3 regions of the Robertmurraya mesotrionivorans genome follow, and region 1 is predicted to be linked to each of the others. Evidence: riboswitches for the same ligand, from Rfam matches in the RefSeq annotation. Region 1 holds a riboswitch; each other region holds the start of a gene.
The links. Region 1 has a riboswitch for cyclic di-GMP ahead of ACRX5O_RS15140 (NAD(P)-dependent oxidoreductase). Riboswitches for the same ligand answer to the same signal wherever they lie in the genome.

Region 1 (10,269 bases):
TGTCCAATAATTGGAACATGCACGGGTATATTACATCTGGTAACCTTCTTGTTATCGAAAGCAAGGAGGTATTTTTTATGAACATTCTAAAGAAACTACTTGTTCTCTCTACTCTATCGTTCACATTGGTTGGGTTCGAAACTACTTCGAGCGCAGCTGAACAAACTCTTTCAGTGAAAAGTGGAGAAACATCTTGGAAAGTAGTAAGTAAAACTGACAATTCTGCTCTTGAATTAATGAAAGAAAATCATGATAAATTTCCAACATTATATGAAAAGGAAATTGATGTTACAGATCAGGAAAAGGAATTGATGGCTCGACTTGTATCCGCGGAGGCAAAAGGTGAGCCGTACGAAGGGAAAGTGGCAGTTGCAGAGGTTATTATTAACCGTGTAGAGCATGAGGAATTCCCTGATACTGTCAAAGAAGTTGTATACGAGCAGGTATCTGGTACGTATGCATTTTCCCCTGTTCAAAATGGTGAGATTAACAAGCCGGCGGATGAGAAATCAATGGAAGCTGTAGAAGAAGCTTTGGTTGACAAGGAGAATGATACAGAGGCCATATATTTTTATAATCCGGAAATTGCAACGGATACATGGATTTTATCAAGACAAGTGACAGAAACGATTGGTAACCATCGATTTGCGATTTAGAAACCAGGGAATAAACTTCCCTGGTTTTTTACTGAACAAAATATTGCTTTAATGCTTGTTGCAATGTTCCTAATGTTTTTGTCTTCTTATAGAAGGCTGAAACATCTAAATGAATCATTTTTTTCACAACTTCGGCACGTAAACCGGTGATAATCGAGTGGCAACCCATCATGGAAGTGCCGTCGATAATTTTCATAAGATGGTCGATAACATCAGGTTCCATATCGCCAATTCCTGATAAATCAATGATTAACGTTTGCATGCGAAGTCTTCCAATCTCTGTTAGAACCTTTTCTTCTAGAATTGCAGTTCGGAAGGAGTCTACCGTCCCAATTAAAGGTAAAATACATACAGAAGAAGTGATTGGAATAATAGGTACTGATAGATTTTCAACTAGTTGTCTTTGTGCAACAATAAGAGAATCTTTGTATTTTGAATAACTGATAAAGAAAGTGTTCAGAAACTGGTCAACTCGATTATTGATTTGTAGCTCGAGCTGAAAGAAGTCATCTAACGCATATTTGTTGGAAAGAGTGTTAAACGATTGAATAAACTTCCAAAGTGTACGTCGTGTCGCTTGAACCCATTCAAGTTTGAAGGATAATTCAATTGAATGGGTAGCCCATACAATTCCCTCTTGCTTGGCAAAAGCTTTCAGTTCATCCTCATTGCCATCGATAATGTCGATAACTAGCTTTTGAGCATTCGAAACTAAGTTGATATTACCGATTCTTAGTATTTCATCAATCCGACCTTTTACATTTACAGCCTCTAGAAGAAGTGAGTTCTTAAATTTATCTTTATTTTCTTCAATAAAGTGTTTTAAGTCAAAAGAAGCTTGATATGTATATTCCATGAGATGTTCCCCCTTTTACAATTCCCCAAAAACTAATACCCATAAAATGTATTTGATAAACATGTTTTTAAGATAAAAATAATAATGAGATATTTAATAGGGAAAAAGAAGGATTTGGGATAGAAAACAGTGACTTTTATCATAGTTGTCGACTGATTTCGACAAATCTTCTATAATGGGTTTGCTAAAATAAAAAATATAATTGAAAAAGGCAAACTCATTGAAAGGTGGGGACGCAAAGCTACAGATCTAAGGTTCTAAAGGAACTATGATGGCTGAGTTGCCAAGGGAATAATCGGAAGACCTATATCCCTTTGGGTGTAGGTCTTTTCTGTATTTCAAAAAAAGTTTGGACCATACACCTTTCACATTACAAAAAGAAATAAATTTTTAAAATAAGGAGTGATGACATTGAAGGTTGGATTTATCGGCTTGGGCAGTATGGGGTTACCGATGGCAGAAAATCTTTTGAAAAATGGCTATGAATTAGTGGTATACAATCGGACGAAAAGCAAATGCCAAGAATTAGCCAAAAAAGGAGCCTTTATAGCAAATACTCCAGCTGAAGCAGCCGGTCATACGGACATCGTCTTTACCATACTTTCCGACGATACAGCTGTAGAGAATGTCGTGTTTGGAGATGAAGGAATACTTGCTGGGTTACTGCCAGGTGGCATTCATGTGTCTATCAGCACCATCAGCGTGCATTTGGCAAAGACACTAACGGCTGACCATGAAAATGCCCGTCAACATTTTGTTTCTTCCACCGTTTTAGGTCGCCCTGAGGCAGCTGCAGCCGCTGCTTTACGCTTTATTGTTGCAGGTCCAGAAGAGGCAAGAAAGAAAGTCATACCTATCCTGAAAATGTTAGGACAAGATGTTTTCACTGTTGGTGATCAAGGGTATTTATCGAATGTGGCTAAGCTGGGAAATAACTTCTTACTTGTATCCATGTTAGAATCCTTATCAGAAATATTCGTAATGGTGGAGAAGCACGGAGTTGAACCAAAGCAGTTTTTAGAAATTATTAATTCCCTGTTTGCATCTCCAGTTTATAATACTTATGGAAAAATGATTATAAATGAACAGTTTGATCCTGCTGGCTTTAAGCTGAAGCTAGGGTTAAAGGATGTGAATTTAATGATTGATGCAGCAAATGAGGTATCAACGGAGTTGCCAATTGCAACCCTCGCACAATCTCACTACAGTTATGCGATCGAAAAAGGCTGGGGAGACTTAGATTGGGCAGCCATCATGAAGGTACTAAAGGATATTAATTAGGTAGAGTCAGTCGGCTCTACTTTTTTAATTTTTTGGAGGTAAATTAGAGGTCAAAATTGAGTGGGTCAGGTGGTTTTTTTACAAAAAAGCTTGTCATAATTCAGTAATATGTTTGTAATACCACCCTAATCAAGAAAAAAACGAATAAAATATGCTGGAAATTTGACCCTTTTCAAAGCTTGTGAAACGTTGATACCATTACTGTTGGAAAAATTAACTAGTTGTAGGGAAAAATTGGTTCATGAAACGGTATGTTACATCTGGTAATCTACTAGTTGTTCGAGAAAACAGCAATTGGAGGTACAAGCTATGAAAATGCTAAAAAAATTACTAGTGATCTCAACTCTATCATTTACATTGGTTGGATTCGGAACAGCAGCAGATGCTGCTACTCAAACACATGTGGTACAAAAAGGAGACACGTTCTGGAATATTGGTTCTAAGTATGGTGTTTCTGTTCTAAAGTTAATGAAGCAGAATAACAAAACGACATCACTTTTATATCCAGGTGAAAAGCTAGTGATTCCGGCAACTACTTTGTCAACAGCTGATAAGGATCTATTAGCGAGACTCGTAAGTGCGGAAGCTAAAGGGGAATCTTATGCGGGGAAAGTAGCTGTTGCGACAGTTATTTTAAATCGTGTGAACCACCCAGATTTTCCTAACACAGTAAGTGAAGTTATTTATCAAATCGACCAAGGTTATTATGCGTTTACACCGGTTCAAAATGGAACCATTAACCAAGCGTCAGATGAAGAATCAAAGCGTGCAGTTGACGAGGCGTTAGCGTTCCAAGGACAGGGACAAGGTTCATTATATTTTTATAATCCACAAACAGCGGCAAGTAACTGGGTGTTCTCTCGTGAAACAACGATTACGATTGGAAACCATAGATTTGCAAAATAAAAAATGGCAAGAGGGGATTGTACCCTCTTGCATACATATAGTTACTACCCATAAATAGCCACTTGATCTCTACCGTTATTCTTTACATAATACAGCGAATGATCAGCATGCAAAATCATTTCATTCACATTCTTATACTCTTGAAAATCATTGCTACATAACCCGATACTAAGCGTTAAATATATGGAATGACCGTTTTCTAACATAAAAGGAACTATACGATGAAGCTCAATTAGTTCCTCGGCGATTTGTGAAGCGTTATGATGATCTAATTGGTTTAAAAAGACAATAAATTCCTCTCCGCCGTATCGACCGACGATCCCGTAGTTCTTACAAACTTTTTGAATTTGATTAGCAACAAATACAATGGCTTGATCTCCGATGGTATGACCATACGTATCATTAATATTTTTAAAGTGATCAATATCTATTAACATAAGTGATACAGGTTGATTGGAACCTTTGGCAAGAGACAGTGTTTCTTGAGATGATTCTAAATAATACTTACAATTTAGTAAGTTGGTTAAATGGTCATACATAGCTGATTGCTTAAAAGTTTGAACGTTTCTAGTTTCTTGTTCTTTTTCTAAAGTAATGCGTTTTATTTTATCAGCTAATCCTAGTGAAAGGACCATTACTTCTACTAAAACCCCTATTTTCGGTGCATACAACGTCACTGCATTTAAAGGTAAAAGCTGATAAGCAGCGCATATATTTAATAAAACACCCACGAGTAAAAGTGCCCATGCAGCAACGAAATATTTTGATTCTCTAGAAGTGAATCTCACCTTCAAAGCGATTGCCAAAATGAAAATGACAGCTATTGTCGTAATAATCGTACTAACCATCGTTGCCGTTCTAAAGTTAAGTACAAAAGGAAGTACGAGGGCTACGGCACAAAAAAAAATAAAAGTATTAACTACTACTTTGTATAATAATGGTGCGTTTGTTTTTAGCTGAAGAAAGTGCTTCGCAAACTGCAAAGAGAATAGCGATGTCCAAACGATAAAAAAGGAATTCGACCTTAACGTCCACCAAGGATAATCTTCCCAAAGCCATTGAAACGCAAATCCATCCCAGATAGACTGCATCAGGGTAAATCCAATAATGAATAAAATATAATACAAATAACTTTTTTCTCTTAAAGAGAGAAATAAAAAGCTATTGTAAAGAATCATGGCCAACATGATTCCGTAGAAAATACCATGAAGCGTTTGAATTTCATAATTTTTAGCAGAAAAAGCATTCGGATCCCAAATAGATACAGGAGCTTGAAAAAAGCTTTCTGATTGTATTTTAAGTAAATAGGTTGAAGACGGGGGATCTTTACTCTACGGAGCGTTTATTGATAACTCTTCTGCTTGAAATTATTCTTATAGATGAGGTGAATCAAATGGATTGTACAAAAGTAGGAAGGTTGCTTTTAACCCTTCGCACAGAAAAAGAAATGACTCAAAAAGAGGTTGCTGATGCCTTAAATATTAGTGACAAAACCATCTCGAAGTGGGAGCGTGGATTAGGTTGCCCGGATGTGTCATTGCTTGAAGATTTATCAAATCTTTTCGGTGTAAAAATTGAAAATATATTAACTGGCGATTTAAATCCTAGCTTGCCAAACGTGGGAAATATGAAACATATTAAATTTTATGTGTGTTCAAATTGCGGGAACGTTATGAACAGTACAGGACAATTGGAAGTTTCGTGTTGCGGCAGAAAAATAGAACCATTAGTGGCTAGACCAGAAGATGACGCACATGAGTTAAAGATCGAAGAAATTGAAAATGACTATTACATTACCATACAACACGAAATGAGTAAGGACCATTATATTTCCTTTCTTGCCTGTGTTTCTTTTGATAGAATCTTGTTCGTAAAATTATATCCGGAACAAAATGCAGAAATACGAATACCAAGAATATCTCGTGGGAAATTATTTGCTTATTGTACGCGCGACGGTTTATGGGTGAAAGAAAAAATCTGAAAGTAATTCAAGCTTAATAAGTTATAATAATGCAAAAAGGCAGGAACCTAACTCCTGCCTTTTTGTTTTACTTTTGCTTTTTCTGCTGACTCTTCATTTTATTACTTGTTAATTCTGCAGCGTATTCCTCTTGCGACATTCCTCGTTTTGCACTTTCAGACTCAATCTTTCTGGTCTTGTTATCATTTCGATTTGGCATAGTAACACCTCCCTTTAAACAAAGATATTTTGTACAAAGTTTTTACTTCTATTCAAAAGAGAATACGTCAAGAAAAAATAAGTAAACTAAAACCGTATTCCCAATCAAAGATAAGGAAGGTGACAAGATGGTGAAAAATAAGGATAAGCAATTTAAGAATAATAAAAATGCTTTACCTAAAGCGGATGTAGAATTTTCGTCTGAAAATGGGTTGGAAAGAAAAGCGTTGAAGGCATTGAAGAATGTGAATAAGTAAAAATAGAAAAGTCGAATTCCGTTATTCTAGGAATTCGACTTTTGCAATTAGTAGAGACTCATCCAACTATTTCTTATAAACTATAAGAAATAGCAGCAGGAGGAGTTTTCATGTTTGAAGCAATTATTCATGGTTTTATTTTAGCATTTGGATTAATCTTGCCTTTAGGTGTTCAAAATGTTTTTGTATTTAACCAAGGGGCCACACAGCCTCGATTTTCAGGGGCGTTACCAGTCATTATTACTGCCGCTATTTGTGATACGTTACTTATTTCTTTAGCCGTCTTAGGAGTATCCGTTGTGGTTCTGGACTATGATTGGCTAAGAATGATTTTACTTATTGCAGGCATTATATTTCTCATTTATATGGGATTTGTTACATGGAATAGTAAAGCAGCTATTAATGAAGGAGAGAGTAGAATATCGTTTTCTCCGAAAAAACAAGTTATTTTTGCTATGTCGGTATCTTTACTAAATCCTCATGCTATTTTAGATACCATTGGAGTGATTGGAACAAGCTCCTTAGCCTATTTAGGTGTGGAAAAAACAGCATTTGCCATTTCGTGTATACTTGTCTCATGGTTGTGGTTCCTTGGCTTAGGAATTGGCGGAAGAATGACAGGAAGGCTTGATCAAACAGGTCGCTTCTTATTGGTCTTAAATAAAATCTCAGCAATCGTCATGTGGGGAACAGCTGTTTATATTGTTGTTACCCTATAATTTTTTTCAAAAACGAGGTCAAAGATTTCTCTGTATTTAAACATAATCAGACATCATCACGGTTGGACTATGCAGTGGTCGCTGTTATTTAACACATGAAAAAAGAGGCTTAGTAATCCTAAACCTCTCGATTTTGGTTAAAACTTATCTGGGAACTGCTTTATGATGCCTTCAGTTAGTGCATCAGCCATTTTAATGATATGATCTTCGCCTTTATCAAAAGCGATAATGTCAGCTTCCCAATTTTTATTTATTCTTGCTTCAAGTGTATCAGCAACTAATTTTAAATGCATATACAACATGTCTTTTAAATCTTTAACAGACCAATTTGGATTAGCTTTACTTAAAAACTCGGCAATATCATCAGCGTTTTTATACCACTCTGAATTATATTTCTTAGTATTTGTTTCATTTCCGCTCTTTACTGCGTCTACTATTTTCCCTGCGATGACAATGTGATCTGTTAGCAATTCAGCGAGCTTATTTCCTGCTTCCTCCCCATAATAGGGTTTTATACTATTCCCTAAATCTTGTTGATTTTTCAATAGCCTAGCTAGTACCTTATCCTTATCATCAAGGTTTTCTACGGCACTTATTATATAGTCTCTTGTCCAAATTGTATGGTCAATCCAAAGTCTCCGTATATCTTCCTTTAATTTAACTGCTGCAGGACTATAACACTGATTCTGCCTGCTCTCAGATCCCTTTGCTATCACCTCAGAACTAAATAAACAAGTAGAGTGGGCCATTAAAACTACGATGATTACTAGTAAGTATTTTTTCACAAATATCTTCTCCTTTTCCTAAAGTATTACAATTATTTTAAAGTTTTTCATGATGTGCTTGAGTTCTAGATAAATTTCTAATCATCCCCATAAACCCGCGAACAATAAGAAAACTAAAGGCGATAGACAGAAAACTATAAAAAGAATTCCAAGATTTTTTATAGGATATTAATTTTGTATTTCTTTCGAGAAAGTGTTCAACTACGGCGGATGGAACACTAAAATAAAGGCATTTTTTTAATATGTCAAATACGCTAGACGACTTCGTGATTTGGTTGAAATACACGCATGAGATCGGAAATAGAATATAACTAAATAAAACACTAATATCAAACCCGCTGATTAGATTCACAGGATATTTTAGAAACCCTTTTCTTACAAGTAAGTTATCAATAAAGGTAGCGAAGTAACTTTTTAGAAAAAATACAAGCAACCAATCTTTAATAGGAGGTTTCCTTATTAAGTTAATGAACAACCCTACACTGATGACTAGTAAAGCTTTCAAGATATTCATCTCTAATTTATTCCTCATATCATGTCCTCCTTACTTCAGATAGTTAACCAAAGGAAAAAATAGATGACTGGTTATCCATCAGACTTTTTCCTCAAGTATTTGTTATGGATACTAGAAAGGAGAACCAAAGCAATGATTGAGCCTGCAAGGGTAAGAGACATATCCCACTGAGAATCCCATATATCACCTTGAGTGCCTAAAAAATCCTTCGATGCTTTTCCACCATGCGTGATGATTGAAACGAGCCATTCAATGATTTCATATAAGGCCGCAATAGCAAGGGCTACACTTAAGGATAGGAAAGTTAGCCATTTTCCTTTTGGCAGTGGTGAAGTTCGGAGTAAGATTTCTCTAATAACAATGATCAAAAGTCCCTTAAGGAAATGACCGAACCGATCATAGTGATTCCTCTCAAAATGAAAATCATCTTTAATCCAATTAAAAAGGGGGACTTCAGAGTAGGTATAGTGCCCTCCTATAAACGTGAAAATGGACAGAATAGCAATTAATAAATAGGAAAGGGTTGTGAGTTGAAATTTTTTATAGATAGCTATCACAACAAGGAGTCCAATAACCGCAGGGAGTACTTCCATTGTCCATATTCCATATCCAACAGGTTTAATGGCCGACCAAATTAACACAGCAAAAACAATTAGTAGCAGGATAAAATGAATCTTTGTACCAGTCTTTTTACTCAACATTTTCACCTCCACATATAGTATTTACAATCGATAGTTGGTAAATGCAGTCATTTAGGTTCACGAGAAGAACAAATGAAATGAAATGTATATATTTTACATTTCTGTAACCTACCCTTTTTTATTGCTTTAGGGGTGGAAATCTGTTTTTTAAACAAAGAGACCTGTTTTTTGACTACAATAATTTTCTGAAAATAAATACAATTCTACGTGTAAGCGATTTCAGTATGGAGGTGAAATACATACATCGCAAGATTGACACAATCAATAAGAAAAATAAAGGAGGAAGCTTATTGATTACAAAGAGTAAGGGCAAAGGAATTATTTCTATTGTTTTAAGTGTGTTAATGGTAGTATGCAGTATTCCTTTAAATTCTCAAGGAGTCAGTGCGGCAGAAGAGGAATCAGCCATTGTGAAGAAATTTGATTTTGGGACAAAAGATAGTGCGACAATGAGCGGTTATACTCAGGTTACGCCCGAAACTGCCTATACATCGGAATTAGCATACGGTTTTGCAGATTCAACGAAGGTAACTGGTACCGATCGGAACACATCGGATGAACTAAAGTCTGATTTCATTTCGGCTGTTGGAACAACCTTTCAAGTCGATCTTGAGCCAGGAGATTATAGTATTACGGTGATCGCTGGTGACACAGACGAAGCAACAAGCGTAGGAGTTATGGCCGGAAATATTCAAAAGGTGCAAAATACAAACGTTGCAAAAGGTGAGTATATTGAGCGTACTTTTAATCTTGCCTTAGTAGATGAACAAGTAAGCTTTGAGTTTACTGGAGATACGCCAAAGATCAATGCGATAGTTATTTCCAAGCTACCACAACGATCAGCAGCAGACGTACCAAACGTTTATATTGCCGGTGATTCAACGGTTCAAACGTATGATGAATACTGGAAGCCTGAAGCTGGTTGGGGTCAGATGATTTCCCGTTATTTTACCGATGATGTGAGCTTTAAAAACCATGCGATTGGTGGAAGAAGTACGAAATCATTTATTAACGAGGGAAGACTGGACGACATCCTTCAAGAGATTAAACCAGAGGATTACTTCCTTGTTCAGTTTGGACACAACGATGCTACAATCAGTAGACCTGAACGATATGCATCAGTTCCTGATTATAAAAATTATTTAAAGACGTATGTAAATGGTGCTCGTCAACGAGGAGCAACACCTATTCTTGTTACACCTGTTGGGCGTCGTGACTTTAACGCAGAAACTGGAAAATTCAATGTTAGTTTCCCAGAATATGTGCAAGGGATGAAGGAAGTAGCAGAAGAGTTAGACGTTGACTTAGTCGATTTGAGTACACTAAGTGTGGCTTACTATGATTCTATCGGACCTGAGGGGACTTTATCAGTATTCCTACATACGGAACCAGGGATCTACCAGGCATTCCCTAAT
Region 2 (10,269 bases), on a different contig from region 1:
TCGACAAGTGGATTTGTAAATGGAGAAATCAAAACATTTGAACTTGAGCAATATAAAGGGAAATGGCTTCTATTATTTTTCTATCCAAGTGACTTTACACCCGTCTGAGAGACAGAACTAGCAGCGGTCGCTGCTGTTTACCCATATTTTCAGGCGATGAATGTGGAGATTTTGGCTATCAGCACAGATAGCATCTATTCACATAAAGTGTTTCGAGAAACCACTCCCTCTTTACAAAATGTCTACTACCCTATGTTGAGTGACAGAACTCATGCGATCTCCAAATCGTATCGAGTATTGGATGAGAAAGCAGGTGCTGCTTTTAGAGCCTCTTTTTTTATAAATCCTGAACAAATCATCGTCGCTAAGCTCGTCTATCCGAGAGAAGTCGGACGAAACCTTTATGAACATGTAAGGCTTATGCAGGCCCTTCAGCACGCAAAGGAAACCGGTAAAGGTGTCCCAGCAAACTGGATGCCTGATCAAAGTTAAAAAACAAATGATGGAAAACTCCCTCGCTTTCCACTATACAAGATATAATAAGGGAAGGAGGGGTGTTCATGGATTTTTCTCAAAGTATTTCAGAGGAACGCATTCGTAAGGCGATAGAAAATGGAGAATTCGATCATTTACCTGGCTACGGGAAACCGTTAAAGCTCGATGATTTATCTGCCATTCCCGAGGAACTTCGTATGGCATATACCGTGTTGAAAAATGCGGGATATTCTCCGGAAGAACATGCACTCAGGCAGGAAATGATGTCTATAGAATCTCTGTTAAAATCCTGTGATGACGATGATCAAAGACTTGGTCTCCAGAAAAAATTAAATGAAAAGGTTCTGCGTTATAACAGTATGTTATCCAAACGTCGCGTGAATACAAACTCTTCTATTTTTAAAAATTATGAGCAAAAAATAAATAATAAGTTATTTTAATGCCTAAGGAAACTCTTGGGCATTTTTTGTTACACCTTCCGACATATTTTTTTTACATATTCTCTTAAAAAAATGACCTATATAGCCGAAATAAATAGTAGTAGGTTGATAGAAATAGGACTTCTATCACGAAGATACTCAGGAAAAGACAGGAGAATGTAGTATGGATAAAACGTCGGTAATAGGTGTTGTCGTAGGGGTCGTGGCTGTATTAGTGGGGATGTTCTTTAAAGGCGTTAGCCCAGTGCAGCTTGTGAATCCAGCGGCAATTTTAATTATCTTGTTAGGAACGGCAGGGGCCGTAACAATCGCATTCCCAACAAGTGAAATCAAAAGAGTACCAAATCTTTTCGGAAAGCTTTTTAAAGAAGACAAGCTACCAAACCCAGCTGATTTAATTAAAATGTTTTCTGATTGGGCGCAGCTAGCTCGTAAAGAGGGGCTATTAGCTCTAGAGTCAAAAACGAATGAAATCGACGATGATTTCTTGAAAAATGGATTATCACTTGCTGTTGACGGACAAAGTGCCGACTATATTCGCGACGTGCTATCGGAAGAAATTGAAGCGATGGAAGAAAGACATCAATCTGGTGCACTTATCTTTACACAAGCAGGTACGTACGCTCCGACCCTTGGGGTACTTGGTGCGGTAGTAGGTTTGATTGCTGCCCTTGGATACATGAATGATATTGAGGGTCTAGGTCACGCGATAAGTGCTGCATTCATTGCCACCCTATTAGGTATTTTTACCGGTTATGTATTATGGCATCCATTTGCAAACAAATTGAAGCGTAAGTCTAAGCAAGAAGTGAAGATTAAACAAATGATGGTAGAGGGGATTCTATCCATTCTAGAAGGGGAAGCTCCTCGAGTTATTGAAACAAAGCTAGCTTCTTACCTACCTGGTAGTGAAAAGAAGAAGTTCTTAGCTGCGACAGGAGAAGCGGCAAATGAGTAAGCGCCATAAGAAGCATCATCATGAGGAGCATGTTGACGAATCTTGGTTAATTCCTTACGCTGACCTTTTAACTCTCCTACTTGCTTTGTTTATCGTATTATTCTCAATGAGTTCGCTGGATGCGAAAAAGTTTCAAGCGATGGCAGAAGTGTTTAATGCTGAATTTACGAGTGGAACGGGAATATTTGAGTTTCCAAGCCCGATTCCTGAAGAAGGAGCAACTGCACCAGACGAGCAGCAAAATGACTCTGAAAATACAGAACAATCTCAAGCTCAATCACAAGGGATGACAGAAGAGCAAAAGCAGCAGCTAGCAGAACAAGCGGAACAGGTTGAGCTCCAAGCCATTCAAGCAAAGGTAAACGAGTATATAACGAGCAAAGGGTTAGAGGACAAACTTGAAACAACTCTCGAAGATGACGGATTACACGTAACGATACGAGACAATGTTTTATTTGAATCGGGCAGTGACTCGGTGAGAACCCAAGATTTAACCATTGTTAGAGAAATCTCAGATTTACTCGTTATGGATCCAGCTCGAAGTGTTATTATCAGTGGACATACAGATAATGTTCCGATTAAAAATGCACAGTTCTCATCTAACTGGGAGCTAAGCGTAATGCGTGCCATTAACTTTATGAAAATCTTACTCGAAAACGACAAGCTTGATCCAAGTTGGTTTAGCGCAAAGGGATACGGAGAATTCCAACCTATTGCTTCAAATGAAGATGCCGCTGGAAAAGCGAAAAATCGTCGGGTAGAAATTTTAATTTTACCAAGAACTGCGGACTGAGCCTATGATAGGTTCAGTCTTTTTCTATTTTTAAAAATAAAAAAGGACCACTCCAAAGAGTGGCCAAAAAGAGATACAAGGGATTATTCATTAGGAAGCGCTTACAATAAACGCAAAACACAAAAACTAATCGTTGTTATTATCAGGTTGTGGTACTTCCGGTTTACACATTCGATCCATTAAAATGCCAGCAAAGAGTATGCATGCAATTGGAATGGTAAAATTCAAGATGTGAACAACGGTCATGGAAATACCTCCTTCACACATGGTTGAATCTACTTTAATTATAGTGTTTATTCATAAACATGGCAAATAAAATTCAAAAAATATACAAATTTAACAATTGACAACAATCAATATAAAGGTTAGTTCGATCCAGTTAAAATCATGAAATATTTTTCCAATTAATGAGAATAATAAGGGTGGAAAACAAATGGACAAAAGTTTATAATAAAGACAAATGTCTAATGTGATACGAGGTGAATTATGAGTGATAAGGAAGCAACAATACTTGGGTTGATTAAAAGAGATCCATTTATATCTCAAAATGAGTTGGCGGAAAGGACGGGCTTGTCTCGTTCGGCTGTTGCTGGTTATATTTCTTCTCTTACAAAGCAAGGAAAACTATTAGGTCGGGCGTATGTATTACCTAATAAAAAACAGGTGATCTGTATAGGTGGAGCCAATGTTGATAGGAAAATGCAAGCGATCGATAAGCTTCAGTTAGGAACATCCAATCCTGCTAGTACTAGTAATTCTTGCGGAGGGGTTGCAAGGAACATTGCTGAAAACTTGGGAAGACTAGGATTAGATGTTTCTCTTATGAGCGTTGTAGGTGATGATCATGAAGGAAAATGGCTACTAGACTATACAAGGTCTTATGTCGATATAGAGCCTTCAAAAATTCTTCCTAATGAAGCAACGGGAACGTATACGGCTGTTTTGGATGTGGATGGGGAAATGGCGGTTGCTTTAGCAGATATGGGCATATATGATCGTGTTGATTTAGAGTTTGTTGAAAAGCGCTGGGGTTTTCTTGCATCAACAGAGCTTGTCATGATTGATACAAACTTTCCTTCTGACGTGCTCGCAAAAGTGATTGATCGATGTAGAGAAGAAGCGATTCCCCTCGTGATTACTCCTGTTTCAGCTCCTAAAATTAAGAAGTTGCCACAAAATCTTGATGGTGTGGCTTGGCTTATAGCAAATAAGGACGAAGCAGAGGCGTTAGCTGGGACACCAATTAAAGACGAAGGTGACTTTTTTAAAGCTGCAGAAGCAATTATGAAAAAAGGCGTTGAAAGAGTGGTCATTTCTCGCGGAGACAAAGGACTTATTTACTTTACAAAGGCGAATGAAGCAGGTGTATTGTTACCGCCAAAGGTTGATGTTGTTGATGTAACGGGTGCAGGAGATGCACTGGTTGCAGGAATTGTCTATGCCTATTTACGTGACTTAAAAACGGAAGATGCCTGCAAAATTGGTATGGCATGTTCAATGCTTACTTTAGCAACGGAGGAAACGGTTAACCCGTCATTAAATAATCAACAGCTACAAGAAGCTTTTCAACATAATTTCCACTAAGGGAGAAAACAAACATGGAAAAATATTTAGAATACTCACAAGAAGTTTTAGAAGCGAAAAAAAATAATGTACCAGTAGTGGCATTAGAGTCAACCATCATCTCTCACGGAATGCCGTACCCACAAAATGTACAAACGGCTAAGGAAGTAGAGGACATTATTCGTAAAAATGGTGCGGTACCAGCCACGATTGCTATTTTAGATGGCAAAATAAAAATAGGCTTATCAGATGAAGAGTTAGAAATGCTTGCTACACGAAAGGACATTGAAAAGGCGAGCCGTAGAGATCTACCGTACCTAGTTGCGACGAAGAAAAATGGAGCAACAACGGTAGCGGCAACGATGATCTGTGCAGAGCTTGCTGGAATTGAAGTGTTTGTAACAGGTGGTATTGGTGGAGTTCACCGTGAAGCAGAAGTAACGATGGATGTTTCAGCTGATCTTCAAGAACTCGCTCAAACCAATGTTGCTGTTGTGTGTGCAGGGGCGAAATCTATTCTTGATATTGGTTTAACACTAGAGTATTTAGAAACGCATGGGGTGCCAGTCGTTGGCTTTGGTACCGATGTACTTCCCGCTTTTTATACAAGAACAAGTCCCTTCCAAGTAAACGTTCAAGTGGAAAATGAAAAGGAAGCAGCAAGCATGATTCGTACAAAGTGGGAGTTAGGATTGAAGGGTGGAGTGGTTATTGCCAACCCAATCCCAGAAACAGATGCTCTTGAAGAGGAATTTATCAACGGTGTGATTGAATCGGCATTAAAAGAAGCAAAGGAAAATGAGATTGCGGGTAAAAATGTTACTCCATTCCTTTTATCAAAGGTAAAAGAATTAACAGAAGGAAGAAGCTTGGAAGCAAATATTGCCTTGGTTAAGAATAATGCTGAGGTTGGATCAAAAATAGCTGTTCAACTTAACACTCTATCTTAAAAAATATTTTTGTGGAGTCAGTCTCATAAGGACTGATTCCTTTTTTTTTGCATAAAAATAGTACTAGATTTACAAACTCCGAATATGTACACTACAACGAACAATTTGTTCTTAAAAAAATTATAAAAGTGAGAAATAAGGAGAAAGGAGATGAAAACTGAAGGAAACTGTTCATTATAACGAAAAAATGGTCCGTTTAGGGTGTTTAGTTTAAAAGCACTACCGTCTAAAATAAAAGTAAATTATTCTTTATATAGAACGGAATTTAATAGAATAAGAAACGAAAACTATTAGAATAGTAGGTGGCGGGAATGTACCGAAAGAACTGTGACAAATGTTATCGCCCTTCATACAGCAGTTCGGAAGCAGGGGAATGGATCTGTCCTATATGTGGTCATAATCTAACAAAGTTACCTTTTTTTGATGCAGTTACACTTGAAAGGGTACATGTAAATATCATTCCTATCCAAAGAAAATTAAAAGCATATGAGAATCAAAAACTAGGAATAAAGACTTAATTGGTAGAAGTCAGAAAATTTTAAAAATGATTTCGACAGTGGGTGACATGAAGGCTTATGATTTTTGTGCTTGATCTTACAAATGTTAAAAAATGTATGTGACCTTTGGTGCTAAATTGTTCTTTATGGAGGTCTGTGTCGAATAGTGTAAGTAAAAAGTTGGGAAATTTTAAAAGTATGTGACAAATTTTTACACAATTTACTAAAATCGAGTAGTAAAATGATTGATAAGTGAATCACATGGGGTACGAGAATACAGAAAAAGGCAAACCTTCTGAAAAGAGGGGACGCAAAGTCGCAGGTCTAAGGTAGTTAGAAGTTTTTTGCTAAGACGGCTGGACTGCCTGGAATACGATCGTATTTTAGGGGGAGATTGAGGGATGTTGGAAACGAGTGACGTTACGTTAGAAGAGCTAGATTATGAGTGGATGATGTTGATCATTGAGGCAAAAAAGTTAGGCCTAGAGAAAGATGAGATTAGAAGATTTTTAGGTGAGAAGGAAATTAGAGGGTAAAAAGAAACTGGCTTACTTAGCATGTTGTTTCATACATAGAATGAGAGTATTTCTATTTGGGTCGGACCATATGGGAATGCTTTTTATTTTGGAAAAAAAGACAAAATCACCTGGATTTTGTCTTTTTGCATTAGTTATTATTTGATTGATTACTTCTCCATTTATTAAACTCAAGAAATTCTTTAAACTGATCCTTTGAAACCCCGGAGTTCATAGCCTCTTTCACAAGCTTCATCCAGTCAGAGTCTAGTTCGTCTTTATTGGGGTGCTCGTGTATAAGATGGTCAACTGGTACATGAAGGACAGCTGAAATTTTCTCGAGAAATTGGATAGATGGATTCGTTTGTAAATTTCTCTCTAATGAACTTAAGTATGATTTAGCGACACCAGCTTGTTCAGCTAGCTCAGACATGGACATTTTCTTTTCAAGACGAAGTTTTTTAACACGATCTCCAATCATCTAGATCACTCACCTATCTCTCTGTATGAATTCATAATAGCAAAAAAATTTGGTTAGTTCCATATTCAGAACGAAAATAGTAGATTTCGTTCTTAAAATTTCTTTAGTTAGTCACAAATGGATGGTTAATACGGTTCTAGTGATTAAAAGCTGATTAACAACTTTTAATGCTTCTATGTAGCATTATACACAATACAATTCGTATTGAAAGTGATAATTGTGGGCGTAACTAAAAAATTTCCATTGTCCACCCCAGATGGACAAAACCACCCAATCTGTCCACGAACGGTGATAGACACCACAAAAAGACAGAATGGCCCATTTTGTCCACGAAGGGTGTCTGTCACCCTTTTATACCCGGGATTGGGGTGGGTGAAACCTATTTTTTTTGTTCGACAAATTCTTTTTTGGATTTTGTTGTTTTTAAAGGGGGGAAGGGAATTCAATCAAACGTTTGATTGACTATTGTTTGCGGATATCTAACAAAATTAGACATAGGAATGCTTTGCTAATATAGACCGATAGAGAGTACAATAAAGACTATACATTATTGGGATTTGGGGAAGTGAGATAAATGATTGTTTTAAAATCACCTCGTGAAATTGAGGCCATGAAAAAAGCCGGGGAGCTTCTGGCTGCTTGTCATAAAGAAATTAAAAAAATGATCAAACCAGGAATAACAACTTGGGAAATTGACCAGTTTGTTGATAAATATTTAGCGCAGCATGGTGCAATTGCTCAGCAAAAAGGTTATAGAGGTTACGAGTACGCAACATGTGCTAGTATTAATGATGAGATTTGCCACGGCTTTCCAAGAAAAGAACCTCTAAATACAGGGGACATTGTCACCATAGATATGGTTGTCAATGTGAATAGCGCCTTAGCAGACTCTGCGTGGACGTATATCGTCGGAGAAGCTTCTGAAGAAACAAACCGCCTTGTAGAGGTAACAAAAACTAGCTTATACAAAGGAATTGAAGCAGCCATCGTAGGAAATCGAATCGGAGATATCGGACATGCGATCCAAACCTACGTGGAAGGAGAGGGATTCTCGGTCGTAAGAAACTTTATTGGTCATGGAATTGGCCCCTCCATTCATGAAAAGCCGGATGTTCCGCACTTTGGACTACCGGGCAAAGGTCCTCGCATAAAAGAGGGAATGGTATTTACGATCGAACCGATGGTTAATGTCGGAAGCTACGAAACAAAGATGGATTCCAATGGTTGGACAGCTCGTACCGTGGATGGAAAAAACTCAGCTCAATTTGAGCACACCATTGCCATCACGAAGAATGGTCCGATCATTCTAACGGATCAAGGTGAATAATCAATCAATATCAACACAAAACTATATGAAGCAAGATGGAGGAAGACCCATGACAGAAAACCATGAAACAGAAAAAAAGAAAATTAGCTTACAAGATGCGATTAAGCAACAACTAGAAAAAAAGAAAAATCAGCAAGCAGGAGGAAAAGCTAGCGCCAACGGTCCTGCGACAACAAAGAAAATGAAAAGCCAGCAAACCAAAAAGGTGAGCAATCAACGCCGTAAGATGGGTGTGTAATTAGCAAGAATTAAAATTAGGGAACAACACGTCAACTAGTGCTGTTCCCTATTGCTTTTAAAAACCATTATTCCTCATCTTGTACTTCGCCATCGCCAATCTCATCTTCTCCTGGTGCATCGTCACAAGCAACGACAGACGTCACTAGAAAACCAGCAAGCAATATCATAAGAAGTTTACGTACCACTTAACATCCCTCCTTTCGATGTCTAGATAACTCAAACATATTATTTGGAGATTCCATCCAAACTATTCCCCTATCAATCCTATAGAAGGAGTGAAACTTAGGAGTAAAGGACAATAGTAATGAAGACGAACAATTTGTATACTAAGGGTAATAATGAGTGCAGAGGGAGTAACCATGAGATTAATTCGAATTGATGAATATGAGCCACGCACCATGCAGTTGGCGAAACCGATTTTTGATCGGCAGAAAAGGGTGCTCCTTGCAGCAGGACGCTCGATCCATCCAACATACTTGCAAAAGTTAATCGATCTTGATATTCGATATTTATTTATAGAGGACGCAGAGTCATTCGGAATTTCAATGGAGGAGATGCTCGATGTTCCGACATGGGTGGATGCAGTAGATGTACTACAAGCTGTTTATAAAGCGGTAGAGAAAAAGGAAGAACTTCCGATTAGACCGATTCAACAGCTTGCTATTAAGCTGGTTGAGGAAGTAAACAAAAGAAAGGCCATTCTTTTAATTCCTGCCTCTTCATTAGCGGAAGATCTACGAGAGTATGCCCACTCGGTTAATGTCACACTTCTTGCGTTGCAAATTGCGAAAAAATATCAAATTTCTCAAATGCAAATTCGTGATTTAGCAGTCGGTACATTACTTCATGACATCGGAAAAGCTCTAACCCCTTTGGAGGATGATCATCCCAGGGTAGGGTTTGAATATTTACGAAAAACAAGAGAAGTGAGTTTGCTTTCTGCTCATGTTGCCTATCAGCACCACGAAGCCTTTGATGGTAGTGGAGTACCTAGGGGATTACTTGAAAAAGAAATACATGAATTTGCTCAAATCTGCAGCATTGCAAATCTTTACGAAAATGCATTATCGAAAAAGGGAATTCCTCCCCATGAGGTGATGGAGTACGTAATGACAAAAAGTGGAACGCTTTTTAGCACAGATCTTGTTAAACTATTTGTCCAAGAGGTACCACACTTTATTCCTGGCACGAAGGTCATACTAAACAATGGGCGAAAAGCGATTGTCACGAAAGTAAAAGGGAATCTTCAAAGACCGTTCGTACGATACTTAGATTCAAATGAAGAAGTTTCGTTAGCAGAAAATCACACATTATTAATCACAGAAGTGTTGGATCAGTAAAAAAGAGCCGAAAAAAATCTAACGGGTGGCACAATGGCTGTTGGGCCCCCTCAATTTAATATACAATTTATCTTACAAAAAATTTAAAAATAAGCGGAGTTTTTTCGGTTAAACTGCAGAGTAGAGCTCTGTTCAGGGTATATAAGCGGAGTTTTTCCGATTAAGCAAAGTAAAATTACCCATTTTCACGTTTTTTGAGTCAATAGTCGGAATCTTTCCGTCTATTTAAGCTATTATCAGTGCTATTTCCTAATTAAGAGAAATTTCTCCGCTTAATTATCAAACCCTGCTGATTCCCTCATCTGGGTCCGCTCTTTTATGGTTGGGTAGGGAGCTTCGTTCAACAGGCAACCAAAAATGGATATTAAAAATGGCTCAGTATAGTGAACTGAGCCATGCATTACAAATTGGGCTATATTTTCGGGTTTTGCGACAGGTAACGGAACCCGTTAGAAAAAAATCGGTTCTTCTTTTTATTATTGTTTACGAAGATTTCCTAATTCTTCCGCTAATGCTTGCGTTTCATTTGGGCTAAACGAATCTCTTTTCATCACTAGGTCATAAATTTCTTTTAGCTCTTCATACATATTTTCATCAAAATGTGATGGTTTGATGGCCCCTAAATTCAATACCTTTAACTTTTCTTTTATCTTTTCAATCATATATTCCA
Region 3 (10,269 bases), on a different contig from region 1:
TGTGTGAGATCAGTCGCTGTAAAGCCGTTCCACGAATTTCCGCGCTTAATGGCTTCAAACCTGCCTGAATACTCACTTCTAAAAAATCCTCAGATAACGGTAGAGACGTAGCAAAAAACAGAATATCCGCTTTATCGGTAGCCTTTTCTCTTGCTGCAGAAGCAAACTCCTCAGCTGTCAGATTCTCAATATCCTTCTGCTCCTCTGGCTCCACCTTAATCGTCCCTATCTTCACAAAGTCATAAATCGATTTTTCAAAAGGAAGATGGATACTTTCCCCGACTTGATATTGAAGAAGCTTCGCGAGCTCTTCCTCCTTTAAATCAGGAAGAGAGGTAATTCTTCTCACAATAATGTTTTGTGTCGGAAAAGCAAGATGAACCGGCTTGTCCAATACCTTCTCCTTCAACAAGTCAGCTATACCATTTATATCGGCCATTCTTGAATTTTCTATTATAGGAATCTTTGTATCTATCACATCTATATCAAGTAAAACAGGTTTGTTGTTTTGGATTTGCACCTTCGCAGTTGTTATATACTGATCGCGAAAGTCTATGCCAGAGAATGTATCGTTTTTCTTGAAATTGAACATGCTGCACCTTCTTTCTGATGTTGATTTTTAGCGGTTGGTTGAGAAATTTAAAGACGCTGGTTGAATGGTTGATGTATACTGATTTTTCGTTTGAGTACCATTTATTTGTTGGCAGGCAACGGGAAGTAGCGTACAGCTTATTCCTTTTGCCTCGCCATTAATAACGAATGCATTGGAATCAGCATGTGCATTTCTTACTATTAATCCGCTATTCACCTCTAAAATGGAACTACCACCGTGGTATAACTCATCAACTATTAATGCACCATTAACCACTATTTGGGTGTTTTGGCCACTACCTTTAAGGTCGATCTCTTTAACGTAAACGATCGCATCATTTGGGATTATTATCTTTGTGTTATTTCCACTAAGTCGAATTGTTTGAATTCTAGTAACACCACTAGGAAATGTATACTCCATATCACTATCGAGGTCATGTTTATCAATAGAATCTATTGTGCTTCCACTAGCTAATGAGCTAACAACTGTATCGTAATTTAAAATCGTTATTGGTCCAAATTTCGTCTGATCGTAAGTACCTTTATTAGCCCCTAAGAAAGAATTGTAGTTATAAATGTTATAAGCATTTTTCGTTTCTGTAAGTGGGTTGGCAGAGTAATCAATGTTTAGACCTACTCTTCTAATTAGGACTGAATTATCTTTATACCTTGCTTCTAGCGTGACATTTACACTTTTGGTTGTAGCAGATGGTGTTAATATACTGAAGTTATTTGGTAACACAATATCTACTATCACATCTTTCCCGCCGATATTATATGAACGTGTACCAGTTACTTCTTTCAAATATGCAAAAGGTCCACTACTACCTGTACTAGCATTTTTATAATTACTCATTTCAGCCAAGACAATTTCAATCGCACCTTCAGCCCGATAAAACTCCTCTTGTTCCTTTGTTGTTTTAACCACATTTTGAAGGCCATAAGTAGTGGTCGATAACATGGCTGTTCCTACGATACTAACTAGGACAACAATAAAGAGGACAATCATTAACGCTGCCCCTGATTCATTTCCTTTTAATCTTTGAATCATGTTAATCCCCCTCATCGACCACTCAATACCTTACTCTTTTTTGCGCGTCATTAAAGACTTCTGTTGATACCTTATACTCGTGTTCATCTTTTTCTAATACCAGTGTCACTTTGTACCGTTTTTTCGTTCCACCTTCTACTAGCTGTTCAGTTACTGTATAGCTTTTTACGTTTTTAGATAATACTGTGCCCGATACTAACTTAATTTCACCATTAGAATAAACAATCTTACTACTAATCTCCTGTCCATCTCTAACAGTATTTGAGATGGTTTCCATAATGAAACGCGCCTCTCTCTGTAGTTCATTTTCCTTTGCTACTGCTCGTTCCATTTTTGTCCCATAGCTAAACAGTGAAAAGGCAAGTGCTGAGATACTTACCATAATTAAAATGACAATGAGTAATTCAATTAGTGTTACACCTTTTTCATTTCTCACTGCTTTTTCACCACCGTGACAAGTTCTATACTTGAAGAGTCATTTGATACTACTTTTGCCGTTATTTCAGTAAAATCAATCGCACTATACCTAACCGTTTTCTCTGTTAATGTAACTTTTGCATCATGGTTTGCAATGGTAGTGGAGACACATCCTTGATCGTCTTTGCAATAATATTGTGTAGGAGAAACTCCACTTTTGTACCCTTTTTCACGGATAGTCTCCATGATCTGTTGACCATAATAATTCAATTGCGTATCTTCACCTTGCTCTACCGTCCTAGTAAAGGAACCTGTCATAATTAGGAGCAAAGGCACAATTACCATTCCAGCAATAACGACAGAGATCAATAATTCAATTAAAGTTACTCCCTTTTCGTTGTTCATTTTTATCTGCCCCTTATAGGAGTAATGAGCTGTACCAAGTCCAAATTTCTTCCCCGTACAGATAAGCCACTAATGTTCCAATCATAATCGATGGCCCAAAGGCAATCGGTTCTTTTCTTTTAACTATTTTCAAAGAGATTAATAGTAGTCCCACAACTGCTCCTACAAACGAAGCTAAAACCAAGCTCATTACAGTAAGTGCTGGGCCAAGTACCATTCCAATGGCTGCATATAGCTTAATGTCACCGCCACCCATTCCGCCTTTGCTGACAACCGCCAATAATAACAGTAAACCAAAGCCTACAGCTCCACCGATTAAATAAGTTAGGAGTGGCTCCTCACCAATGAAGAATCTTGTAATTATTAACACCACTATACTAGGTAATGTAATTACGTCTAAAATTAACTTTTCGCGAATGTCGGTTAGTACAGACAGAATTAATAAAGTTGATAAAAGGATTGCAGGTATTAACTCTGGTGTAAGATTGATTTTCTTGTACACAAGGAAAAAAATAATGGCAGTCATACCTTCTCCTAATGGATATAGAGGAGATATTTTTTCTTTACAATAACGACAACGGCCCTTTAGGAGTAGGTAACTAAATAGAGGAAATAAGTCAAAGAAACCCAGCCTGTGGTTACAGTAGGTACAGTGGGATGGTGGGTAGGAGATAGATTCTCTTTTTAAGAGACGGATTGCTACTACGTTAAAGAAGCTACCGAACAGTAAGGATATAATTATTACTAGGACATCAACTATGAGCATCTTGTAATCTCCTTTTCTTTAATAACTGTTTGAGATAATAAAAAAAATAAAGCTGCCGCTATCTATGGAGACGCAGCAGCCATTTATAATATTTATTGAGTACAAGCGGCAGTTTTATCGCCTGAGGTCGTAGCAGTAATAACTACCTTTTTACTACCATTTAACTCAAAATTACCTGAACAATCTGTAAATGTTTTAATCGATGGCTTTGAATCTAAAAAAGGTCCCCCAATATTAGAATTGCCACTCTCAGCTAATAACAAAGTATCTAAACTAGCTGGAGGTCCATCATTAAGGGTTGTATATCTATTAACAGCATCTTGTAATATTGTTAGATTTTGTGCATTAGTACTCTTAGCCGCATCATCCTTATTACTCATCACCATCGGTATCGCCACAGCAGCAATAATCCCCAAAATAACAATTACAACTAACAGTTCAATTAGTGTTAGACCAGCTTGGTCTTTCATTTTCTTCTTTAATGATTTTAACATGAAGAAAGGTCCCCCTTAATAGTTTTTTAGTTTGTATATTTCAAAAGTCGTTCTCGGACTTTTAAAATCTGAAAATAAAAAAACCTATACAGCTCATTCGGTAAGAATGTAGTTGTATAGGTCGGTTGCACCAATCGCTCGATATGACTCAGGTGCCCATGTACAAGTCATATTTCGTCGCGCCCTATTTGTTAACGTAATGTGATAAACATTACTTATGTACTAGTTATTCTATATTAAAAAAAATGAAATTAAAAGAGGATTTTTGTAAATTTATAACTAGAAATATTATATTTAAAAATTGCTCCATCCATCATTAAACCTAGCCTTACAAGTGTTTCAAAAAACACTTTCTAAAAAATCAATTTCAAAATATAATATCGTAAACATTTAACATACATTAAACAAATTTAGTTCCATTTACCTACGAGAACGAAAAAGGCCATCTATAAAAGACCGCCCTTACTACTATTCCATATTCGAAATATTAACAATCTGAATCGCTTCTTCTCGGCTCGACACCTGGAGTTTGTTCAGGATATTGGTTACATAGTTAGATACGGTTTTGTTCGAGATGTTGAGGTGCTCGGCAATTTCTTTATTGGTTGCTCCATCGGCAATTAAATAGAGTACTTCACGCTCCCGACTGGTTAGTTCAGGAAAGAGCTGTTCACTCGCAGCCGGTCTTGTAGAGGAAAAATAGTGAACCATTTTAGCAGCAATCTCGGCACTAAAAATCGCTTCACCAGCTGCAATTGTTTTTATCGCTCGGATAATTTCTTCCTTCCCTGCATCCTTTAAAATATACCCTTTTGCCCCCATCCTCATCGCGGTAAAAACCGATTGATCATCCTTAAACATCGTAAAAATTAATATATTGGTCTCGGGATTGGATTGCTTAATTTTCTTTGTCGCCTCAATTCCGTTCATCCCTGGCATTCGAATATCCATTAAAATAACATCCGGATTCAGCTGCTTGGCTTGGTTGACTACATCCTCACCCGAGTTAGCCTCGCCAACAATTTCTATTTCAGGTACCGTTTTTAAGTACGTAGATACTCCGTACAGAAAGAACGGGTGATCATCTGCTAATAGCACTCGTATCGTTTTCATACCTTTCCCCCTCTTTCTCTTTTATGAGAGGGATCCAAGCTAAGATTCTTGTTCCACCCTCTATCATCCGTTCTATGGTTAGTTCTCCGCCTAGCTCTGCTGCCCGTTCTTTCATAGATGGAACACCAAGCCCCCCTATCGTTCTTGCTTCTTTCTTTTCAATAAACCCTATTCCATCATCACATATCTCTATAACCAACCGATCCTCCAACTCCATAAGTGATACACTCGCATGGTTTGCCTGTGCATGCCTTACCACATTCACGACCCCTTCGGAAATAATCCTGAAAACAGCCACTTCCACTGCGGGAGGAATACCCTCTAACTTTTCAGGAAGCTCATACGAGAAGGAAGGTGAAGCCTTATTTGTTTTTCCAATCGAGGATACCTCCTCAATCCGCTGTTTAACAGCAGCCACTAAACCTAGCTCGTCAATCGCTGCTGGCCTTAAGTCATAAACCAGTCTTCGAATATCATCTACTGTTCCAAGAATCATTCTTTGGTGTTCTGCTAATAATGTTTTCACGGTTTGTGGATCTTTTTCAACGAGATCCTCTGCAGCGGCTGCAGTATACGCCAGTGCAGCAAGTCTCGGAGCTAGGTCATCGTGTAAATTTCTTCGTAAAAAATGCCTTTCTTCCTCTCTAGCTAATACTAATCTCTCTCGTGATGTCTGCAGCACACGGTTCAGTGCTTTTACATCCTCTGTAGCTTTTAAATCTTGTAACAGTGGACCAAGCTGCTGAATCAACACTTCCCAAAGCTTTTCATCTGCTTTCGTAAACGCTTCTCCAGGGGACCTAGGAGCAACTAGTAAACACCCAATCATGACCCCACGATACATAATGGGTAATCGCCGAACCTCTGGTTGCCTCTCTCCGTATTGAGCAAGAATAATTTCCTCGTTGTTCTGGAGCAATTGAATCGAAGCATATGGCAGTCGCAAGATTTCCTTTAGCGTTTGTACGACTTGGTCTAACACTTGCTCTGGTGTTTGAAGCTCTTGAATTTTTTTCCCGAGCAAGGCAAGAACAAAGTATGGGTTACCCTGCTCCCCATACATTTTATAAATTAGCATTTGCTGAACCTTTTCTTTAATAGGAGAAAAGGTAACAGCCACGATACTTGTTGCAATAATCGAAATGGCAAAATTATGGTCATCGGTTTTAAACATATTACTCAAATACCAAACAACCGCTACATAAATCCCAATCACTACTAAAAGCATAATGGAATATACAAGAGTTCGGTTGAGCAAAGGGTCAATATCCCAAAGCTTTCTTCTTAAAAGGGCAAAGGTTATTGAAACTGGAATCAGAAGCATGAATAAATAGATAAAGCTATTAAAAAACATAAAGTAAAGGACACTGCCATTTTCAAAAATCGTGCGATCAAATAGTAATGGGATAAATACTAAACATAAAAAACCAAAGATAGCACCGGAAAAACCGAAAACAACCCACTTGGTTTGCTGCCTTTCTACCTGAGATGAAACCTTTCGATAACGGTGAATTTGAGCATACAAAAGGAAGCCTAATGTAACTAACAAGCGCAAATACATCACCCCTGGTGGCAGCTCTTCCATAAAGTTTAGCAACAATAATATCCCAATCGCTATGAGCACATAAGGACTCCACCTTGGAACAAAGCGCCCATTGGGGAAAAGCACAAAAAAGAGACACAAGGAGCCCCAGCCTACGAGACTCATCACATCATTGATAAGAAACAAAAAAGAGTCTTGCTCAGCTGTTACAAATACCAATGATGGAAAGGTAATTCCAAACGATACAAGTACAGTGGCCCCCAACACCCCCATCATTTCATGGCCCTTTTTCCAATAGATCATAAACGCAGCTACGAGAAATACAAAGATAAACACACAATCTAATACGGTATAAAAGAGAGCATAGATAGATTCATTGATTCCAAGCTTATGAAGCTCATCCACTCCAGGAGGGGGACTAGGAGACGCAAAGCATTCTTCCTTCACACAATCCTTTTCGAGACGATCGTAATAGGTGGGAATTTGAATCACAGCGAAACTAATATAACTTAAGCAAATAACGGCTACCATTATACGAAACAATGAAAACCATTTTCGACTTCCTTCCATCTCCTCTCCCACCTCCCTCTTTAACACCAATTATAGCAAGGGAACCCATAATAAGGATGCATATTTTCCTTTTCCCAAAGGAATTTCCCAGCCCTTAGGAAAAGTTCCCTTTTTCCTCAGGAATTCCCGTCTTGCTATGATCTAGTTGTAAAGAAAAACATATATGGAGAGTGGATAAAATGACAGTTGAAAAAACAACAAAATGGATTGCCGTAATCGCAATTTTAGCAGGAGTAGTGAGAATGCTCATGACCCCGATGGCACTTATATTTGGTGTGGATAGCCCTCAGGAGATGTGGCCAGGATTTATTGCATGTGTGTTAATGACGGTAGGTGCAATTGGCTTATACCTTGCTCAAGCTGATAAAATTGGTGTTCTTGGCTTTATTAGCTTCGTGCTATTAACCATTGGGAATATTCTCGTTACATTAGGTGCCTTTATGACGTTGGCTGGGTATGCCCCAAAGCCTGAATTCATGGTTATTAACATTCTTATGATGCTCTGCTTAACATTAGGAAGTATTTTGTTTTCCATTGTTACCTTTAGAGCAAAAGTTCTACCTCGTTCTGGTTCCGTACTTATGATTCTCTTTGTATTACTCATGTTCTCTCCTGCTGGAAGTTATCTAGCACTTGCATGGGGACTAAGCTATATCCTTTTAGGAATGGGTGTATGGAAGAAACACAACTTACAAAAAGAAATCGCATTACAAGCATGATGCTGTTTCGGGGCTCCTTTTCTATAAAGGAGTCTTTTTCAAGTAAATAATCTGACAAGTTGCTCCTACCTTTTCTAGGTAAGAGCTTTTTTATTGTTAAAAAATGTTACAACATAGCAGACAGAATATTCAAACATACATATAATACAGACATAAACCCACCTATTATATGAGACTTCTTTATCCCTCCAACCCAAAAAACTAACCTTTTTACAAAGGTTAGTTTTTTACTCAAGGCTCTTTTCTTAAACTTTGTTGCTTTTTAGAACAAAATTGTAGGATTGTGCTAAGTTCCCGCAGAAAATAGCATAAAAATAATAAGAAAAGAGCCTGCAAACTAAATTCTTAAGCGTAAAATAGTTACTACCTTACGAAAACAACCTTACTCAATCATTCACTACATCGGAAAAGGTGATTCTATTGGAAAAAGTATTTTTTATGAATGAAGCGATTAAGTTAGCGTGTGAAAATGTGTTAAGTAATCATGGTGGTCCTTTTGGGGCAATTGTGATTAAGGACGGAAAAATTATCGGAAAAGGAAAAAATGAGGTCACGAGCAGTAATGACCCTACTGCCCATGCAGAGGTTCAAGCGATTCGTGAGGCTTGCTCCTATTTAGGAAGCTTTCAATTAACAGATTGTGAGATTTATACAAGCTGTGAACCATGTCCGATGTGCATCGGAGCGATTTATTGGGCGAGACCAAAGGCAGTCTATTATGCTTGTACTAAAGAGGAAGCGGCTCAAATTGGCTTTGATGATCACTTTATTTATGAAGAAATTAGCTTGCCAATTGAAAACAGAACGATTATGATGAATCAAATTACTGTTGAACAGTACAATCTACCGTTTAAAATGTGGGAAGTATCATCTGACAAAACAGAATACTAGTCTCTAATAGACATCTAGGAGGAGAGTATGGAAAAAAACAGACTAAAACAACGTATTGAAGCAGCCTCAGGGAAAACGGAGGCTGATCTTGTCATTAAAAACGGCAAAATTATTGATGTATTTACCGGTGAAATTTATGAAGGTGACGTTGCCATCACAGATGGAGCCTTCGTTGGAGTGGGAACTTATTCGGGGAAAAAGGAATTTGATGCAAGCGGGCGATATGTATGCCCTGCTTTTCTTGATGGTCATGTTCATATTGAATCATCTATGGTGTCTCCAAAGGAATTTGCGAAGGTTGAGCTACTAAGAGGAGTTACCACTATTGTTGCCGATCCTCATGAAATCGCCAATGTACTAGGTGTTAAAGGAATTCAGCTTTTACTTGATACTTCTGAAAATCTCCCCTTTAATTTTTACTTTATGCTTCCTTCTTGCGTACCTGCCACTAGCTTTGAGTTAGCGGGTGCCACACTTGAGATTGAGGATCTGTCCCCATTGTTTTCCCATCCAAGAGTGCTTGGTTTAGCAGAGGTAATGAATTTTCCAGCTGTGAAAAATGCGGAAGAGTCGATGTTAAATAAGCTATATGAAGCGAAGCGGTTAAACGCAAAAATTGATGGTCATGCCGCTGGACTGAGTGATATGGACATTAATGTCTTTATGACTTCTGGTGTTCGAACCGACCATGAGTGTACCTCCGCCGAAGATGCGAATGCTCGTTTGCGGCGCGGGATGTACCTTATGATTCGGGAAGGCACCGTTGCAAGAGATTTAAAGAAGCTGCTTCCTGTTGTGAATGAACGAAATGCTAGACGTTGTCTTTTTGTCACAGATGATAAGCATCTTGATGATATCCTTCATGAAGGAAGCATTGATTACAATGTTCGATTAGCCATTTCGGAAGGACTCGACCCCCTTACAGCCATTCAATTAGCTACTATTAATACAGCTGAATGCTTTGGTTTACAGGAAAAAGGGGCGATTGCACCAGGATATGACGCGGACTTTTTACTACTAGATGATCTGCAATCCTTAAGCATTTCCCATGTATTTAAAGATGGGAATCTTATGGTTGAACACGGGCAATTAATTAATTTCCCAGAAAATGAGCAAACAGACATTTCTTCTGAATATGTAAATACCGTTTGTTTTCATGATTTTTCCGAAGAGGCGTTACATCTTCCCATCACTGAAAACAAAGCCAATATTATAGAAATCAATAAAAACAGTCTCGTAACCAATCATCTCGTTGAAGAAGTGACCGTAAACGAAATGGGTTGTTTTGAATCATCGTTAGAAAAAGATCAATGCAAGTTAGTCGTCATTGAAAGGCACCATTACACCAATGAAATTGGCTTAGGAATCGTCAAAGGATTAGGATTGAAAAATGGGGCAATCGCTTCGACGGTTGCTCATGATTCACATAATTTAGTCGTAGCTGGAACAAGCGACTCCGATATTTTATATGCTGCTCAAAAAATAAAAGAAATGCAGGGCGGTCTTGTTGTTGTTAAAGATGGAGAAGTGTTAGCATCTCTACACCTCCCCATTGCTGGTCTTCTTTCAATGGGAACATACGAAGACGTGTATGCTGGATTGAATAAGCTGACATTCGCACTAAAGAAAATTGGAGTAGGTGAAGGCTTCAACCCGTTCTTAACGGTATCCTTCTTATCACTTCCTGTCATTCCAGAGATTAAGCTTAC

Region 2: another riboswitch for cyclic di-GMP. It lies ahead of sinI (DNA-binding anti-repressor SinI); the one in region 1 lies ahead of ACRX5O_RS15140 (NAD(P)-dependent oxidoreductase).
Region 3: another riboswitch for cyclic di-GMP. It lies ahead of ACRX5O_RS23345 (type II secretion system protein); the one in region 1 lies ahead of ACRX5O_RS15140 (NAD(P)-dependent oxidoreductase).

What each region holds. Positions count from the first base shown of each region.
Region 1 is NZ_JBPCCH010000009.1:46,212-56,480, reverse strand. Features, by position in the region: gene ACRX5O_RS15150 (cell wall hydrolase) at 78-656, shown strand; gene ACRX5O_RS15145 (STAS domain-containing protein) at 685-1,512, opposite strand; cyclic di-GMP riboswitch class I at 1,713-1,800, shown strand; gene ACRX5O_RS15140 (NAD(P)-dependent oxidoreductase) at 1,924-2,793, shown strand; gene ACRX5O_RS15135 (cell wall hydrolase) at 3,103-3,699, shown strand; gene ACRX5O_RS15130 (sensor domain-containing diguanylate cyclase) at 3,744-4,919, opposite strand; gene ACRX5O_RS15125 (helix-turn-helix domain-containing protein) at 5,093-5,680, shown strand; gene ACRX5O_RS15120 (hypothetical protein) at 5,748-5,879, opposite strand; gene ACRX5O_RS15115 (hypothetical protein) at 6,007-6,135, shown strand; gene ACRX5O_RS15110 (LysE/ArgO family amino acid transporter) at 6,246-6,854, shown strand; gene ACRX5O_RS15105 (glycosyltransferase) at 6,992-7,603, opposite strand; gene ACRX5O_RS15100 (CBO0543 family protein) at 7,677-8,171, opposite strand; gene ACRX5O_RS15095 (DUF2238 domain-containing protein) at 8,225-8,851, opposite strand; gene ACRX5O_RS15090 (rhamnogalacturonan lyase family protein) at 9,145-10,269, shown strand, end outside.
Region 2 is NZ_JBPCCH010000023.1:15,556-25,824, reverse strand. Features, by position in the region: gene ACRX5O_RS21750 (peroxiredoxin) at 1-492, shown strand, start outside; gene ACRX5O_RS21745 (DnaJ family domain-containing protein) at 561-935, shown strand; gene motA (flagellar motor stator protein MotA) at 1,099-1,893, shown strand; gene motB (flagellar motor protein MotB) at 1,886-2,686, shown strand; gene ACRX5O_RS21730 (carbohydrate kinase) at 3,173-4,270, shown strand; gene ACRX5O_RS21725 (pseudouridine-5'-phosphate glycosidase) at 4,285-5,199, shown strand; gene ACRX5O_RS21720 (hypothetical protein) at 5,511-5,717, shown strand; cyclic di-GMP riboswitch class I at 5,972-6,065, shown strand; gene sinI (DNA-binding anti-repressor SinI) at 6,098-6,232, shown strand; gene ACRX5O_RS21710 (helix-turn-helix domain-containing protein) at 6,363-6,692, opposite strand; gene map (type I methionyl aminopeptidase) at 7,267-8,019, shown strand; gene ACRX5O_RS21700 (hypothetical protein) at 8,069-8,257, shown strand; gene ACRX5O_RS21695 (HD-GYP domain-containing protein) at 8,619-9,599, shown strand; gene ACRX5O_RS21690 (DUF1128 domain-containing protein) at 10,076-10,269, opposite strand, start outside.
Region 3 is NZ_JBPCCH010000029.1:21,998-32,266, forward strand. Features, by position in the region: gene pilM (type IV pilus biogenesis protein PilM) at 1-592, opposite strand, end outside; gene ACRX5O_RS23325 (hypothetical protein) at 620-1,642, opposite strand; gene ACRX5O_RS23330 (prepilin-type N-terminal cleavage/methylation domain-containing protein) at 1,665-2,078, opposite strand; gene ACRX5O_RS23335 (type IV pilus modification PilV family protein) at 2,075-2,464, opposite strand; gene ACRX5O_RS23340 (prepilin peptidase) at 2,478-3,230, opposite strand; gene ACRX5O_RS23345 (type II secretion system protein) at 3,323-3,724, opposite strand; cyclic di-GMP riboswitch class II at 3,835-3,918, opposite strand; gene ACRX5O_RS23350 (response regulator) at 4,193-4,837, opposite strand; gene ACRX5O_RS23355 (histidine kinase) at 4,806-6,950, opposite strand; gene ACRX5O_RS23360 (hypothetical protein) at 7,130-7,669, shown strand; gene ACRX5O_RS23365 (nucleoside deaminase) at 8,090-8,560, shown strand; gene ade (adenine deaminase) at 8,588-10,269, shown strand, end outside.